One region of the Paenibacillus sp. PSB04 genome, then DNA from elsewhere that is predicted to be linked to it. Evidence: predicted binding sites of a transcription regulator. Region 1 holds the regulator's gene; each other region holds the start of a gene.

Evidence for each region. Region 1 encodes NrdR, which represses ribonucleotide reductase genes. Its sites were predicted from a motif close to AACACNATATATNGTGTT; they were not measured.
Region 2: a site for NrdR is predicted at 3,063-3,080, ahead of K2F33_RS31580 (adenosylcobalamin-dependent ribonucleoside-diphosphate reductase). Genes of this name have one in related genera too.
Region 3: a site for NrdR is predicted at 2,271-2,288, ahead of nrdI (class Ib ribonucleoside-diphosphate reductase assembly flavoprotein NrdI). Genes of this name have one in related genera too.

The regions. Positions count from the first base shown of each region.
Region 1 covers NZ_CP081301.1:7,183,257-7,188,083, forward strand. Annotated here, with positions in the region: gene K2F33_RS32970 (Gfo/Idh/MocA family protein) at 1-887, opposite strand, end outside; gene K2F33_RS32975 (AraC family transcriptional regulator) at 1,054-1,932, shown strand; tRNA gene K2F33_RS32980 (tRNA-Ala) at 1,984-2,056, opposite strand; gene nrdR (transcriptional regulator NrdR) at 2,293-2,760, opposite strand; gene K2F33_RS32990 (alpha/beta-type small acid-soluble spore protein) at 2,975-3,193, shown strand; gene K2F33_RS32995 (lytic transglycosylase domain-containing protein) at 3,285-3,848, opposite strand; gene coaE (dephospho-CoA kinase) at 3,845-4,441, opposite strand; gene K2F33_RS33005 (manganese efflux pump) at 4,456-4,827, opposite strand, start outside.
Region 2 covers NZ_CP081301.1:6,894,436-6,899,262, reverse strand. Annotated here, with positions in the region: gene K2F33_RS31590 (YqhG family protein) at 128-1,069, opposite strand; gene K2F33_RS31585 (DEAD/DEAH box helicase) at 1,069-2,814, opposite strand; gene K2F33_RS31580 (adenosylcobalamin-dependent ribonucleoside-diphosphate reductase) at 3,267-4,827, shown strand, end outside.
Region 3 covers NZ_CP081301.1:1,526,399-1,531,225, reverse strand. Annotated here, with positions in the region: gene K2F33_RS07450 (sugar-binding transcriptional regulator) at 1-822, opposite strand, end outside; tRNA gene K2F33_RS07445 (tRNA-Arg) at 1,063-1,137, shown strand; gene clpP (ATP-dependent Clp endopeptidase proteolytic subunit ClpP) at 1,346-1,942, shown strand; gene nrdI (class Ib ribonucleoside-diphosphate reductase assembly flavoprotein NrdI) at 2,368-2,727, shown strand; gene nrdE (class 1b ribonucleoside-diphosphate reductase subunit alpha) at 2,714-4,798, shown strand.

The DNA of each region.
Region 1 (4,827 bases):
GCCGTATGGCCTTCGTATGGCAGATCCGGCAGCTCGTTGTAATATTGCTGGATTTTCTCCTCGAGAGAGGGTTCCCGCTCCGGGAAGCCGTTCGGCAGTGACCTGGACGCCGTGACCCGCCACGGCGCCGAGATCCGGGCATGCTCACCCTGGAAAATAAACTGCTGTTCTTCACCATGATGAACGACGGAGCTTGTAATTTGCCCTAAGCTGCCGTTCGGATATTTCAAAATCGCGATGGACAAATCCTCCACTTCCGCATTGTCATGCGCGACGTTGCTCATATATGCCTGAAGCTCGCTGGGCTGACCCAGCATCCAGAGCAAGGCGTCGATATGATGAACCGCATGGTTCAGCGTCGGACCGCCTCCCTCCTTCTCCCACGTGCCGCGCCACCATAAATCGTAATAGCAATGGCCCCGCCACCAGAACGAATCTACCTGGGCATGAAGAATTCTGCCGGCCAATCCGCTGTCCACAACGTGCTTCAGCTTCATAATCGGATTTCTGAAACGATTTTGGGCAATGACGGACAATACTTTCCCGTTTTGTTCCGCAGCTTTGATCATGGCATCGCATTCTTCAAGAGAGGAAGCCATCGGTTTTTCCACGATCACATGACTGCCTGCATTCAGAAAATCAATAGTAACGGGCGCATGAACAAACGGAGGCAGACAAACGGAAACCAGGTCGATCTCCTGATCAAGCAGTTCCTTGTAATCTTTAACTATGACAGCATCCAAACCGTATTGCTCCCGCTTGCTTTCGGCCTTCTCGGGATAAAGATCGCATAAAGCAACAATGCTGCAGCGGTCTTTCAACTGCAGATAACCTTCGATATGAGCGGACGAAATCGCCCCGGTCCCAATAATCGCAACCTTGATCATTTCGGTTAACCTCCCCTGAGCTTTCTTCATTGGCATATAAGGATATTAACTGAAGCTGCGAGAACATTGTGCTTCGCTGTGGGGGAAAAAATAACACTAGATTGCGGTTCTGCGATAGAATAGATTCGAAAGCGAGTACATACGGGGGAAGAAGGAGGCAGCGGCCATGTCTTTTGTAGCGGGTAACTATAGCGAGGTGCCCCTGCATTTTGCCTATAAACGAAAAAGCGTCAACGATGAGCATAAGGAAACCTTCCACTCCCATCTCGGGGTGGAAATATTGTTGATCCATCAAGGGAAAGGGACGATGATCGTCAATAACAACCGCTACGACATCAAACCGGGCATGCTCTGCATTTTTCAGCCTTATCAGCTTCATCATCTCAAGCTCGAATACGACGAAGGCCAATGCTTCGAACGCTCTCTCGTGACCTTTGAACCGACGATGTTTGAGTCTTATTTTGAAAAATGGCCTTCGCTTCATACCTTTTATCGATTCTTGTATTTAGGGGAACTCTCAGTTCCGTGCTTGTATGACACCGGGGATGAGCTCCACATCCTGGACGCTGTCTACAAAAGCTTGGATAATCAATTACCCGCGCTTTCAGATGCAGAAAGATATGAGGAATTTTCTTTATTTCTCGTCATGCTGTACCGTTCGATCCAACACGTATGGGATCAGCGGACGGAAGCCGGGCTGCCGAAACCGGCCCTTCGCCAAAATCATCAGGTGGAGCACATATTGACATGGATCGAGGCCAACTATACGTTACCGTTTCGGCTGGACGACATGGCCAAGTCGCTGCATTTATCTCCCTATCATGTTTCGCATCTCTTCAAAGAGGCGACAGGCATCAGCATCTCCGAATACATCATGGCCCGCCGGGTCCATCAATCCGTTCTGCTGTTAACGACCACGAAAAAACCAATCTCGCTCATTGCTGAGGAGATTGGTTTAGCGAACAGCTCTTATTTTTGTAAATTGTTCAAACTGCGCATGGGCATTACCCCACACCAGTATCGGAAGAAGTGGGCCAGGGCTTAAAATTAAAAAAGACAAACAAAAAAACCCTTGATTCCCAAGGGTTTTCTTCTATGGAGCCTAGGGGGATCGAACCCCTGACCTCATCGCTGCCAGCGATGCGCTCTCCCAGCTGAGCTAAGGCCCCTTAATATTTTCTACTGATTTATTATGTATCAGCGACTCTTATAATTTATCAAAGATTTATGCATGTGTCAACAAAAAAATTCAAAAAAAAGATTTGGAGCTCATGCAAGTGTTCAGCCTCATGCTCTCATGCCATGACCACCGCCAAAAGCAAAAGAGGCCTTGTAAGGCCCTTTTGCTCTTTAAGATGGTTGCATCCTCTGTAACGGATCGGCAAAGCAGCATACCCCTTAACGGTTAGTCCTCCACCGTATTTTTGGACAGCAGCCCCTTCAGCTCTTTCATGAACATGTTGATATCTTTAAATTGGCGGTAAACCGACGCAAAGCGGACATAAGCCACCTCATCCACCGGATACAGCTGCTCCATCACCAGCTCGCCGATCTGGCGGCTCTCCACCTCCGCCACGGCGGTGTTGCGCAGTGATTTCTCCACCTCGGAGACGATCATGTCGAGCTGCTCGACAGATACCGGGCGCTTCTCGCAGGCGCGAATCAGGCCGCGGAGGATTTTATCCCGGCTGAACTCTTCCCGGCTTCCATCCTTCTTGATGACCATCAGCGGCGTTTCCTCCACCATCTCAAACGTGGTAAAGCGCCGGCTGCACTTCTCGCACTCACGCCTGCGGCGGATCGATTTATTTTCGTTAGCGGGCCGTGAGTCCAGCACTTTCGTGCCGGCATAATCACAGTACGGACATTTCATGGTAAACTCCCTTCCTTTGCAAATCACGGTGTATATAGAACAAAATCACGAACATTCACAGGGTCCGAATACCGCGAACCCTTATCCCATCAGGGATTAGCTTGCCGCCTCACCGAAATGTATTAAATTTCCAACAAAAACTTTTCAAAAAGAGTAATGAACTTTTGAGCTTCGAGACATAATACATTTACAAACAGCGAGGAGGTGAACAACAATGGCTTCCAACAACAACAGCTCCAACAACCTGGTAGTACCTAAAGCTACCGCAGCCCTGAACCAATTGAAATATGAAGTCGCTCAAGAACTGGGTATCAGCATCCCACAAGACGGATACCAAGGCAACATGACTGCATATGAGAACGGTTCGATCGGGGGACTTATCACTAAACGTTTGGTGACCCTGGCTGAACAACAACTGGCTGGTCAATTCTAATTCGGTTTGATACCCGAAGAAGTGTTGGAGACGCTAACCTAGCTTCTCCAATGCTTCTTTTGTTATGTTTAGCGACAGAACAGTACTCCCTTTAAAACTCGCTGTATATCCGCGTGTACTGATTGTAGTAATAAATGACCCGCTGGACGTAGTGCCGGGTTTCCCCGATGGGAATATTTTTGACCGAGTCGTAGGTCCCGTCCCATACGCCCCTTTTCAGCCAACCGTCCACTTTACCAGGCCCCGCGTTGTATGCGGCGATCACGGCAATCCGGTTTCCTTTAAACTGCTCCGACAGCGTTTTGAGATACCAGGTGCCGATTTCGATGCTGGCCTCCGGCTCATGCTTAATATGGTCCAGCGTCACCTCCGGAAGCTTGGCCTTTTCCATCGCCCAATTGGCCGTATCCGGCATTAACTGCATCAGGCCGAGAGCCCCCTTCTTGGACTCCTTGCCCAGCTTGTAATTGGATTCCACCCGGATAATTGAAGCCACCAGAAACGGGTCGACGTCATAACGCTCAGCCTGCTCGCGAATGTTCTCTTTATAATGAATCGGGTAAAACCACGACATCCAGTTCGTATTAAAAAACAGGATGACGACAAATCCTAAGAACAACAGAAGAAGCACTCTTTTTTTGCGTAAAAACTTCATAGCAGGCCCTTCCGGTTCCAAAATTCATCCACTTGGCGCTCCGTCTCGGAAGGTTGTCCACTGTTGTCGATCACAACGTCGGCCCGCTTCTTCTTCTCTTCGATATCCATTTGGGAACGAATCCGCGCGACCGCTTCATCCTTCGTCAGCCGATTCCTCTCCATCAGGCGTTCCACCTGAACCTCAAACGGGGCATAGACCAGCAGGACCTGCTCAAACATCGCTTCCAGACCCGATTCAAACAGGAGCGGGATGTCCACCACTACCAGGCGGTCCGGGTGCTCCTGTTCAAAGGTGTGCATCTGCTCCCGGATCTCCTGACGGATCGCAGGATGCGTAATATCGTTCAGAGCTTTGCGCTCGCCCGGATCGTGAAACACGATATCCCCCAGGCGTCTGCGGTCCAGCGTTCCGTCCGGAAGGAGGATGGCTTGTCCAAAATGCTCGACGGCCGCCGCCAAAACCGGATGACCCGGGAGCATGACTTCCCGGGCGATGACGTCGGCGTCAACAAGCAGCGCCCCCTTGCTGACTAAGAGGGCGGATACGGTACTTTTTCCTGTCGCTATTCCTCCGGTTAACCCGATGTTCATATCCTTAACTCACCTCATAACAGCTTCATTATTCCCATTACAATTAATAATATTGCCGGCAGCACCGTAAACCGGCGCATCCACGTTCGGGACGCAAAGCGCAGACCCGTCTTCATTCCGACGACCAAAAAGGTGCCGCTGAAGAGAGCGATCACGAAGGCGGTCAGCAGCGGCGAAAAGCCGAGCAATGCCGCACCTAGACCCGCGCCGAACGCATCCAGGGACAAGGCGATGCCAAGCCACATGGCCTCCCATCCGGAGATGCTGCCCGACTTATCCATATCCGCAGAAGACGGCGTCCGCAAAATGCGGATCACGACGCCCAGCTTCCGGATTTCCAGTGAAAACACCGTCTGTTCTGGTGCTTCATGCTGGGCAGGGTCCAG
Region 2 (4,827 bases), 290 kb from region 1:
TCGATTTCAGAGCTTTATTGACATCATTGTATCGGACAAGCCGTAAAAAGGCTGTTGCAAGGTGTCGGGCTTTGGGGCGCGGGCACGGGTCTTTTTTTGCCTTCTTTTAGCGAGGGAGGTCAAATGCTCATGGACGGATGGATCTTAAGTGAAACAGACCGCAGGTTATGGCGGACAGGTTCACCTTAGGTTCATACTGCCATGTCATTTCGCTACGCCGGTTGTCGTATTGCTCCCGGATGGCCGTAAGCTTCTCCTCCTCGGTTTCCTTGAGGAGGTCTTCGTAATACATGTCGATCACCGCAAGCTCATCCCTAAGGCGCTCCCTTGCGGCTTCCGCCCAGCTGTAATCCTCGCCCGCCAGCTGATCCTTCATATGCTTCTCCAGCAGATTGGCCGCGCCAGCGAGCGAGAGGCTTCCCGGCTGGATATGGATATTCTCGGGCAGCCGCGGCCCGAGTTGAAGCTTCTCCAGACGCTGGGCAAACTGTTGGTCGATCTGCCCGGTCACCAGCGAGATGCCGATGAAGTGGAGCGCTTCTTTCTTCACGTCGCAGGTCATCTCGACCTTGAAGCAGACGCCCAGCCACGGCTCGTAGGGGGCGGAGAACAGCGTCTCCCGCTGCAAAGGGCCCGGCTGCTCAAACAGGTACACGCAGGAGCCCTCCTGCCGGGCTACGGCCCAAATTTGCTGCAGCCGGCTGCTGCCGTATGTGACGTCTTCGCGGGGAATCCGCCCCGGGCCGATCCGCGGCCCTGCCGGATTCACCCCGAAATACCTCGACAGAATGCTGTCCTGCGGCTGAGGCTGCGCTGAAGGGGGCGGGGTTTTGGCCGCCTGTTCGTTATATTGGTCCGGATCAAAGACGAAGGTGTAGGAGAGAGTCTCCGGCTCCGCCCCAGTCCGTTCAATAAAGCCCCAGTAGTAGGGGCGGTTGGTCAGCTGCTTGTCCGCCTGCGGTGACAGTTTGACAGTCACGTGATAAGGGGACTTCTCGATAATGCTGCATTCGGTCGTTTCCAGATAGGTTAGCACTTGCTTCTGAACTTCCTGCGGGGACAGGCTCATCAAGCTTCCTCCTCAATGACGGTTTCCGCATCTTCGTATTCGATCTCGCGCTTGATCTGGTCAAGCGACTGCCCGAGCGAGCTGACTTTGCTGCGGATTTCCTCATCCGACTCCGACTCGAGGAACAGCTTGTACAGGCTTTTCTCGAACGATTCCTTTTTCTCGAAACGCTCCAGAATGACATCCAGGCCGCCGATGACCGTCTCAAACATGTTGATTTTTTCGTGCAGCAGATTCAGGATATGCTCCTCGATCGTTCCGGTGGTGGACAGGTTGTAGATCTTCACGTCGTTCTGCTGCCCGAGCCGGTGGACGCGGCCGATCCGCTGCTCCACCCGCATCGGGTTCCATGGCAGGTCAAAATTGATCATATGGTGGCAGAACTGCAGGTTGATGCCCTCGCCGCCGGCTTCGGTGGCGATCATGACCTGGGCCCGGCCGCGGAACAGGTCCATCATCCAGTCCTTTTTGCCCCGGTTCATTCCGCCGCGGTACGGTACACAGGACAAGCCGTGCTTTTGAAAATACTGCAGCAGGTATTCCTGCGTCGCCCGGTATTCCGTAAACACGATGACCTTTTCGTTCATGTCCTTGATCAGCTCGATCGTCTTTTCGGCCTTCGTGTTCGCTTTGATATTCCGGATTGCGTTCACCAGCTCCCACACTTCGGCGGTGAGCGGGGAGTCGTCCGGAATCTTCTTGGACAGGTTCACGAGGGTCAGGAACACCGCGTCCCGGCTGCTGCACACCTCACGCTGCAGCGTGACCAGGGACAGCATGCTGCTGAGGTTGCCCCCGGACGCTTTGTACTGGTTCTTGACGAAAGAAGTTACACCGTCGTACAGCGCCTGCTCCTCAGGAGAGAGCTGCAGGCTGACGTTGCGCACCGTCCGTTTGGTGAACTGCACCGGGCCTTCGCCGCGCCGGTTGCGGATCATTACCTTGGCGAGCTCGTCCCGGAGCTGACCCTCGTTCTTCGCCTGCCGTTTGCCGACAACGAAGTTGGCCGCAAAATCCCCCTGCCGCCCGAGCTGGCCGGGCTTCAGCAGCGTAATAAGGTTGAAGAGCTCGCTCATATCGTTTTGAACCGGCGTCGCAGTCAGCAGCAGGCAGTACTTTTTCCGCAGCTTCTGGATAAATTGATAGTTCGTCGTTTTCTTGTTCTTCAGCTTGTGCGCCTCGTCGATAATGAGCATGTCGTATTCCTGCTCCATCAGCATGTCCTTGTGGGGCTCGCGCTTGGCGGTATCCATGGAGGCGACGACGACGTCGGAATGCCAGGAATAAGCCTTTTTCTGCGCGACCGCCGGGATGCCGAATTTGCTGTTCAGCTCGCGGACCCACTGGAGCACCAGGGAGGCGGGTACCAGAATCAGCACTTTGGATACCAGCCCGCGCACCATGTATTCTTTTAAAATGAGTCCTGCTTCGATCGTCTTGCCCAGTCCGACCTCATCGGCCAGAATGGCTCTGCCGGACATCTCAAACAGCACCCTCCGCGCCGTGTCGATCTGATGGGGAAGGGGGGACAGGTCCTGCAAATGCTTCACACACTGCAGCTCGTCAAAGCTCGTCACAAGCCGCGCCTCTTCGCCCTGAACGGCCAGCTGAAACAGCCGGAAGTCACCCCAGGGGCCGCCTTTATCCAGGCGGGATTCGAGGTTATCCAGCCAGCTGCGGTCAATATTCAGGGGAACAGGAAGGTCCCCGGCCTGCGCCCCGCTACCGAGATGAGAAGTTTTCAAGCCTTGTACCTCCTTAATAGGTTCGTAATCTCGCGTAAGAGTAGTATGCACGTAAACCGGAGAGTTCATAACCTCCGTATGGATGGAGGCATCCGCTGATTTTCACAATTTTTTTCAAAGGAACCGAAGCAAAAAAGTGAGATTGGCGGAGAAAAGCAAAGGTTGTCCCAGAGTGAAGAGCTTTCATGGTCTAAATTTCAGGATTAAGGCGTGGAGTAACAATATGTGGTATAGTATAATCATCAATGCACACAATATATGGTACATGACGAGCGGATTTGCGTTTTAAATGGGGATATTTCGTTTATTGAATGGAAGGAACCCGGCTACATACAGGCCTTTCCCGGAAGTGAACCGGCACTTTTAGCGCAGTCGGCAGACCGACATCATCCGCTGATCGGAACTAAGAGCCGATACGTTCGGCAGAACAGTCATGGGAGGAGAATGTAACAGTGAATCAAGTTCAGAGCAAACAGAAGCTTGAGGGGTTAAGCGAAAAAATCTTTTTGGACCGGTATGCTTGGAAGGACCCGGACCCGAATCACGCCAAAGTTGGAGACGTCGTACTTGTACTGACCAAGGACGATCCGAAGTTTCCGACAAAGGAAGTCGGCGAGATCGTATCGCGCGAGGGGAAACGGGCGACGGTAAAAACACGCCGCGGCGAGCTGGTGGAGACGGACGTCGAGAAGCTGACGCTGAATATCGAGAAGACGCCTGAGGAAATGTGGGACCGGCTGGCCGGGGCCATGGCATCGGCGGAGCCGACGCCGGAGCTGCAGGCCGAGTGGAAAGAGAAGTTCCGCTACATTCTGGAAGACTGGAAGCTCGTTCCGGGCGGGCGGATTGCCGCCGGAGCGGGTGCCAGTGACGAGCTGACGCTGTTTAACTGTTACGTCATTCCTTCGCCGAAGGACAGCCGCGGCGGTATCATGGCGACGCTGTCCGAGATGACCGAAATTATGGCGCGGGGCGGCGGAGTCGGCATCAACCTGTCCTCGCTCCGTCCGCGCAGATCCGTGGTTAAGGGCGTGAACGGATCCTCGAGCGGTGCGGTATCCTGGGGCGGATTGTTCAGCTACACAACCGGCCTGATCGAGCAGGGCGGCAGCCGGCGCGGCGCGCTGATGCTCATGATCAACGACTGGCACCCGGACGTGCTCGATTTTATTACGGTCAAGCAGACGATGGGACAAGTGACGAACGCCAACCTTTCCGTCTGTGTGAGCAATGATTTCATGAAGGCGGTCAAGGAGGACCTGGACTGGGAGCTGGTATTCCCGGATACGACGGATCCGGATTACGACGAGCTGTGGGACGGCGACCTTGAGAAATGGAAGCAGGGCGGCCATGCCGTCATTCCGTACCGGACGGTGAAGGCGAGCGAAATCTGGCATACGATTATCGAATCGGCGTGGAAATCAGCCGAGCCGGGCGTCGTCTTTATGGAATACTATAATCAGATGTCCAACAGCTGGTACTTCAACCCGATTATCTGCACGAATCCGTGCGGCGAGCAGGGGCTTCCGGCATGGGGCGTCTGCAACCTGTCTGCGATGAATCTCTCCAAGTTCTACGATGAAGAGAAGCATGACGTGGCTTGGGACGAACTGGCGACGGTGACGCGTTACTCCGTGCGTTTCCTGGATAACGTTATCGACACGACGCCGTACCATTTTGAAGAAAACGAGAAAAACCAGAAGAAGGAGCGCCGGATCGGCCTCGGTTCGATGGGTCTGGCGGAGCTGATGATCAAGCTGAACATCCGGTACGGCAGTCCGGAATCACTCGAGTTCCTTGACAAGCTGTACGGTTTTATCGCCCGCGAAGCATACCTGGCATCGGCTGACATTGCGGAAGAGAAAGGCTCGTTCCTGGCGTTTGACGCGGATCCGTATTTGCAGAGCGGATTTATGAAAAATATGACCGAGGCGTTCCCGGAAGTCGGCACGGCCATCCGTGAGAAGGGCATGCGCAACGTGACCGTCATCACCCAGGCGCCGACCGGCAGCA
Region 3 (4,827 bases), 1.7 Mb from region 1:
GCCAAAGGATTCGGCTACGGCTCCTTCCGACCGGATCTCCTCCACGGCGGCGGGATCCAGCCTTCTGCGGCGGGTCATCTCCATCGCGTCCCCGATGCCGTGCATGATGATGCGGCAGTGCCTGATCGCCTGCACGATCTCCTGGATGTTGCGGTCCTGCACCAGCGACTGATACGCTTCATCGCTCAGGAGGTCCGGCACATGCAGCAGCCGGTACTGCGCGCCGACGCGCTTGGCCATGGTGGATGCGATCGTATTCGCCTGAAACTCCACGCTTTCGCCAAGTCCGCCCCTAGCTGGCACGAACCAGCTGTTCTTCATCGGTACGGCCGCCTGCGGCGTCAACTGCTCCGCCACTTCGGCGAGCGTTGAGCCTCCAGTCACCGCTACGGTGTCCCCTTGGTTCATGACGCCAAGCAGCGCTTTGGCACCCGCGCGTCCCAAGTCACGCTTCGTGAGCGGCGACGATTCGCAATCCCCGGGCACGACCACGACTTTGCGCAAGCCGTACGTCTGGCGGATCTTCTCGCCAAGATCATTGAGTCCGAACAGCACTTTCACCATCGGCTCCATCTGTTCGAGCAGCTTGCTTCCCGCCTCACTGACCCTCATCCCAGAGCTCTCGATCTCAATCAGGCCCTGGGACTTGAGAAGATCCGTCTCGGCCCGCAGCACCCGCTCGGTCATATGCAGGGATGCAGCGAGCGTTCTCCGGCCGATCAGCTCCGACAGCATGATCTGATGAAGAATGGTATATCTGGTCTTGAGAACGTCCACGAGATCAGGCAGAAGCTGCTTTTGTATCTCTAATATATCCCGCATTTCTTTCCACTCCTGCAACTTCGCTTCCCTCTCTCCCCTGGCCCCAAAATGTCCCGGGTCAACGTTTTAAGTCCCACCACTATTCTACTCAATAATGGCGCTGGTTGCAAGTAGTCCACTGACTATAATTCACATCAGCCTTTCCTCCTATACAGCATTTTCCTGATTCAAAAATTTTAATAACTTAACCCTTGCATTTTGAGGCAAGCTATCATATAATAACTCTTGCTATTGAATTTTGCGCCCGTGGTCCAATGGATATGACGTAGGCCTCCGAAGCCTGAGATCGAGGTTCAATTCCTCGCGGGCGCGCCATTTTTCTTCAATAGAAGAGAACGCAGAACGGCAACCGTTCTACGTTATGTTTTTAACCAAACGTACCACAGCCAATCAGATGGCTATTTTTTTTACCTTGAGTTTGACTTTCTTTGACTTTTTGTTTGAAATTGTTTATCATGTGGTTAATACGGTAACAGTATGTATAGAATGACCTATTTTGAGCCAATTAAGGGAGGTTTTCCACGTGAGTTATATTCCTATGGTCGTCGAACAAAGCAACCGGGGTGAACGGGCTTACGACATCTATTCCCGTTTGCTGAAAGACCGCATCATTTTCCTGGGCACCGAAGTCAATGACGTGGTCGCCAATTCTATCATCGCCCAGCTGCTGTTCCTTGCAGCCGAAGATCCGGAGAAAGACATCCATTTGTACATTAACAGCCCCGGCGGATCCATTACGGCCGGTATGGCGATTTTCGATACAATGCAGTTCATCAAACCGGACGTATCTACAATCTGCGTAGGCTTGGCCGCTTCCATGGGCGCGTTCCTGCTGAACGCCGGCGCCAAGGGCAAACGCTTCGGCCTGCCGAACAGTGAGATCATGATCCACCAGCCGCTCGGGGGTGCGCAAGGCCAGGCTACGGATATCGAAATCCGCGCCCGCCGCATTCTGAAAATGCGCGACACCTTGAACCGCATCCTGTCCGAACGTACCGGACAGCCGCTGGAGCGCATCGAGAAAGACACCGACCGTGACTACTTCATGAGCGCAGCTGAAGCGCAGGAATACGGACTGATCGATAAAGTTCTGGAAAGCACTCCAATCCAAGGCGTGTAAATATTCGCGGCTTTGGAACCGAAGAAAAACAGGGAATCTCTCCGAATCGATCCGCTTACGGATCGCCGGGAGACTCCCTGTTTTTTTGTTTTTCAAGGCATCAAGCAGGCTGCAAGCGCACCCATGATCATGATTCTCATAGGCTTGACCACATCAATATATTGATGTATTATTCTTACTACATGCCAAATATCATCTACATATTGATTTCCATCGGCATAGTATATATAACATATTTTCCCTCTATCCCAGTCTATCGGTGTAGTTCTGGGATTAAGGGATTTCATGTTCAGCGAAGCTGAACCATTCTGTGATCACAAGAATAACGACCACGATATGTGGTGTGGTTATCTACAATGACGTCAATAGACGTTTTTTTTGCGCCCGTGACCACGGCAGAGAACATTATTCAGGAGTGAAGGATCATGCTAATCGTCTATGATTCCAAGACCGGCAATGTCAGACGCTTTGTCAACAAGCTGAACATGAGAGCCATTCCGATCGAAGAGCAGGAGCAGGTGAATGAGCCTTACGTGCTCGTAACGTATACAACGGGTTTTGGGCAGGTGCCCGAGAAAGTGTCCAACTTCCTGTCGAAGAACAACCGCATGCTTCGCGGCGTGTCGGCCAGCGGCAACCGGAACTGGGGGCCTCGTTTCGCCAAAAGCGCGGATACGATATCGGAGATGTACCATGTGCCGGTCATCACCAAGTTTGAGCTTTCGGGAACGATGCGGGATACGGAGATTTTCAAAGAGAGGGTGCGGAGCATTGAAGCATATTGAACTCAACAACGAAATTATGCAGCGCGGATCGGACGGTTACTTTCAATTGGAAAAGGACCGGGAGGCGGTTGCCGCCTTTATGGAGGAAGTGGAGCGCGATACGATGAAGTTCGGCTCCCTGCGCGAGAAGCTGGATTACCTGATCAGCAACGACTACTACGAGAACGTGTTTGAGCATTATACCTACGACGAAGTCGAGTCCGTGTTCAACCTGACGGGGAGCAGCGACTTCCAATTCCAGTCCTACATGGCGATCTCGAAGTTCTACAAGGACTATGCGATGAGAACCAACGACAAGAAGCAGTACCTGGAGCAGTATCCGGACCGCGTCGCCATCGTGGCGTTGTACTTGGGCGAAGGGAATATCGGTAAAGCGCTCCGTATCGCCGAAGCGATGATCGAGCAGCGGCTGCAGCCAGCTACCCCGACCTTCCTCAACGCCGGCAAAAGCCGCCGCGGTGAGCTGGTCTCCTGCTTCCTGCTGGAAATGGACGATTCACTCAATTCGATCAACTACGTGCTCGGCACCTGCATGCAGCTGTCCAAAATCGGCGGCGGCGTTGCCGTCAATTTGTCCAAGCTGCGTGGGCGCGGCGAACCGATCAAAGGCGTGGCCGGAGCGGCCAAAGGCATCATGCCGGTGTTGAAGCTGATGGAGGACGCGTTCTCCTATGCCGACCAAATGGGCCAGCGCAAAGGCTCGGGTGCCGGATACTATAACATTTTCGGCTGGGATGTCATCGAGTTCCTCGATTCGAAGAAAATCAACGCCGACGAGAAGCTGCGCATCAAGACGCTGTCGATCGGGCTGATTGTCCCAAACAAATTTTACGAGCTCGCCGCCCAGAACAAGCCGCTTGTGGTCTTTGGCCCCTACTCGGTGTATAAAGCCTACGGCAAGCATCTGGACGACCTGGACATGGACGAAATGTACGACGAGCTGCTCGCCAATGACCAGGTGACGAAGAAAACCGTCATGAGCGCCCGCGACATGTTGACGAAAATCGCTTCGATCCAGCTCGAGTCCGGTTATCCGTACATCGTGAACAAATCGAACGCCAACAAGGTGCATGCGCTGAAGGATGTCGGCCAGATCAAAATGTCCAACCTGTGCACGGAAATTTTCCAGCTGCAGGAGACTTCGGAAATTAACGATTACGGTGTCGACGATGTGATTCGCCGGGACATCAGCTGCAACCTGGCCTCGCTGAATATCGTGAACGTAATGGAGCAGGGCAAAATCAAGGAATCGGTCCGTGTCGGCATCGAGGCCCTTACCGTCGTCAGCGATCACTCCCGCGTAGAGAACGCGCCGGGCGTGAGCCTCGCCAACAAGGAGCTGCACTCCGTCGGCCTCGGAGCCATGAACCTGAACGGTTACCTGGCCAAGAACAAAATCGCATACGAGAGCGCGGAAGCGCGCGAGTTTGCGAGCACCTTTTTCATGATGATGAACTACTACTCGCTGGAGCAAAGCATGGAAATCGCGCGCGATCGCGGCGAAACGTTCCGGGACTTCGACAAGTCCGAGTACGCGAAGGGTACCTATTTTGACCGCTATCTCGAAAAGGACTTCCGGCCGCAATCGGAACGCGTGAAGCAGCTGTTTGAAGGCATCGAGATCCCGTCCCCTGAGGACTGGGCGCAGCTCAAGGTGCTTGTTCAGAAGCACGGACTGTACCATGCCTACCGTCTGGCGATCGCGCCGACGCAGAGCATCTCGTACATCCAGAACGCGACGTCCAGCGTCATGCCAATCGTCGAGCATATCGAAACGCGTACCTACGCCAACTCGACGACATATTACCCGATGCCGTTCCTCAGCGCGGAAACGCAGTGGTATTATAAATCGGCCTACAATATCGACCAGTTCCGCCTGATCGACATGATCGCGGAAATCCAGCAGCATGTGGACCAAGGCATTTCCACCGTGCTGCACGTCAACAGCACCGTATCGACCCGGGAATTGTCCCGTTTCTATATTTACGCCGCCCAGAAAGGGCTGAAATCGCTGTACTACACCCGGACGAAAAAATTGTCCATCGAAGAGTGCACCAGCTGCGCCGTCTAAATTCGAATATTACGCAAGGCGACGGCGGG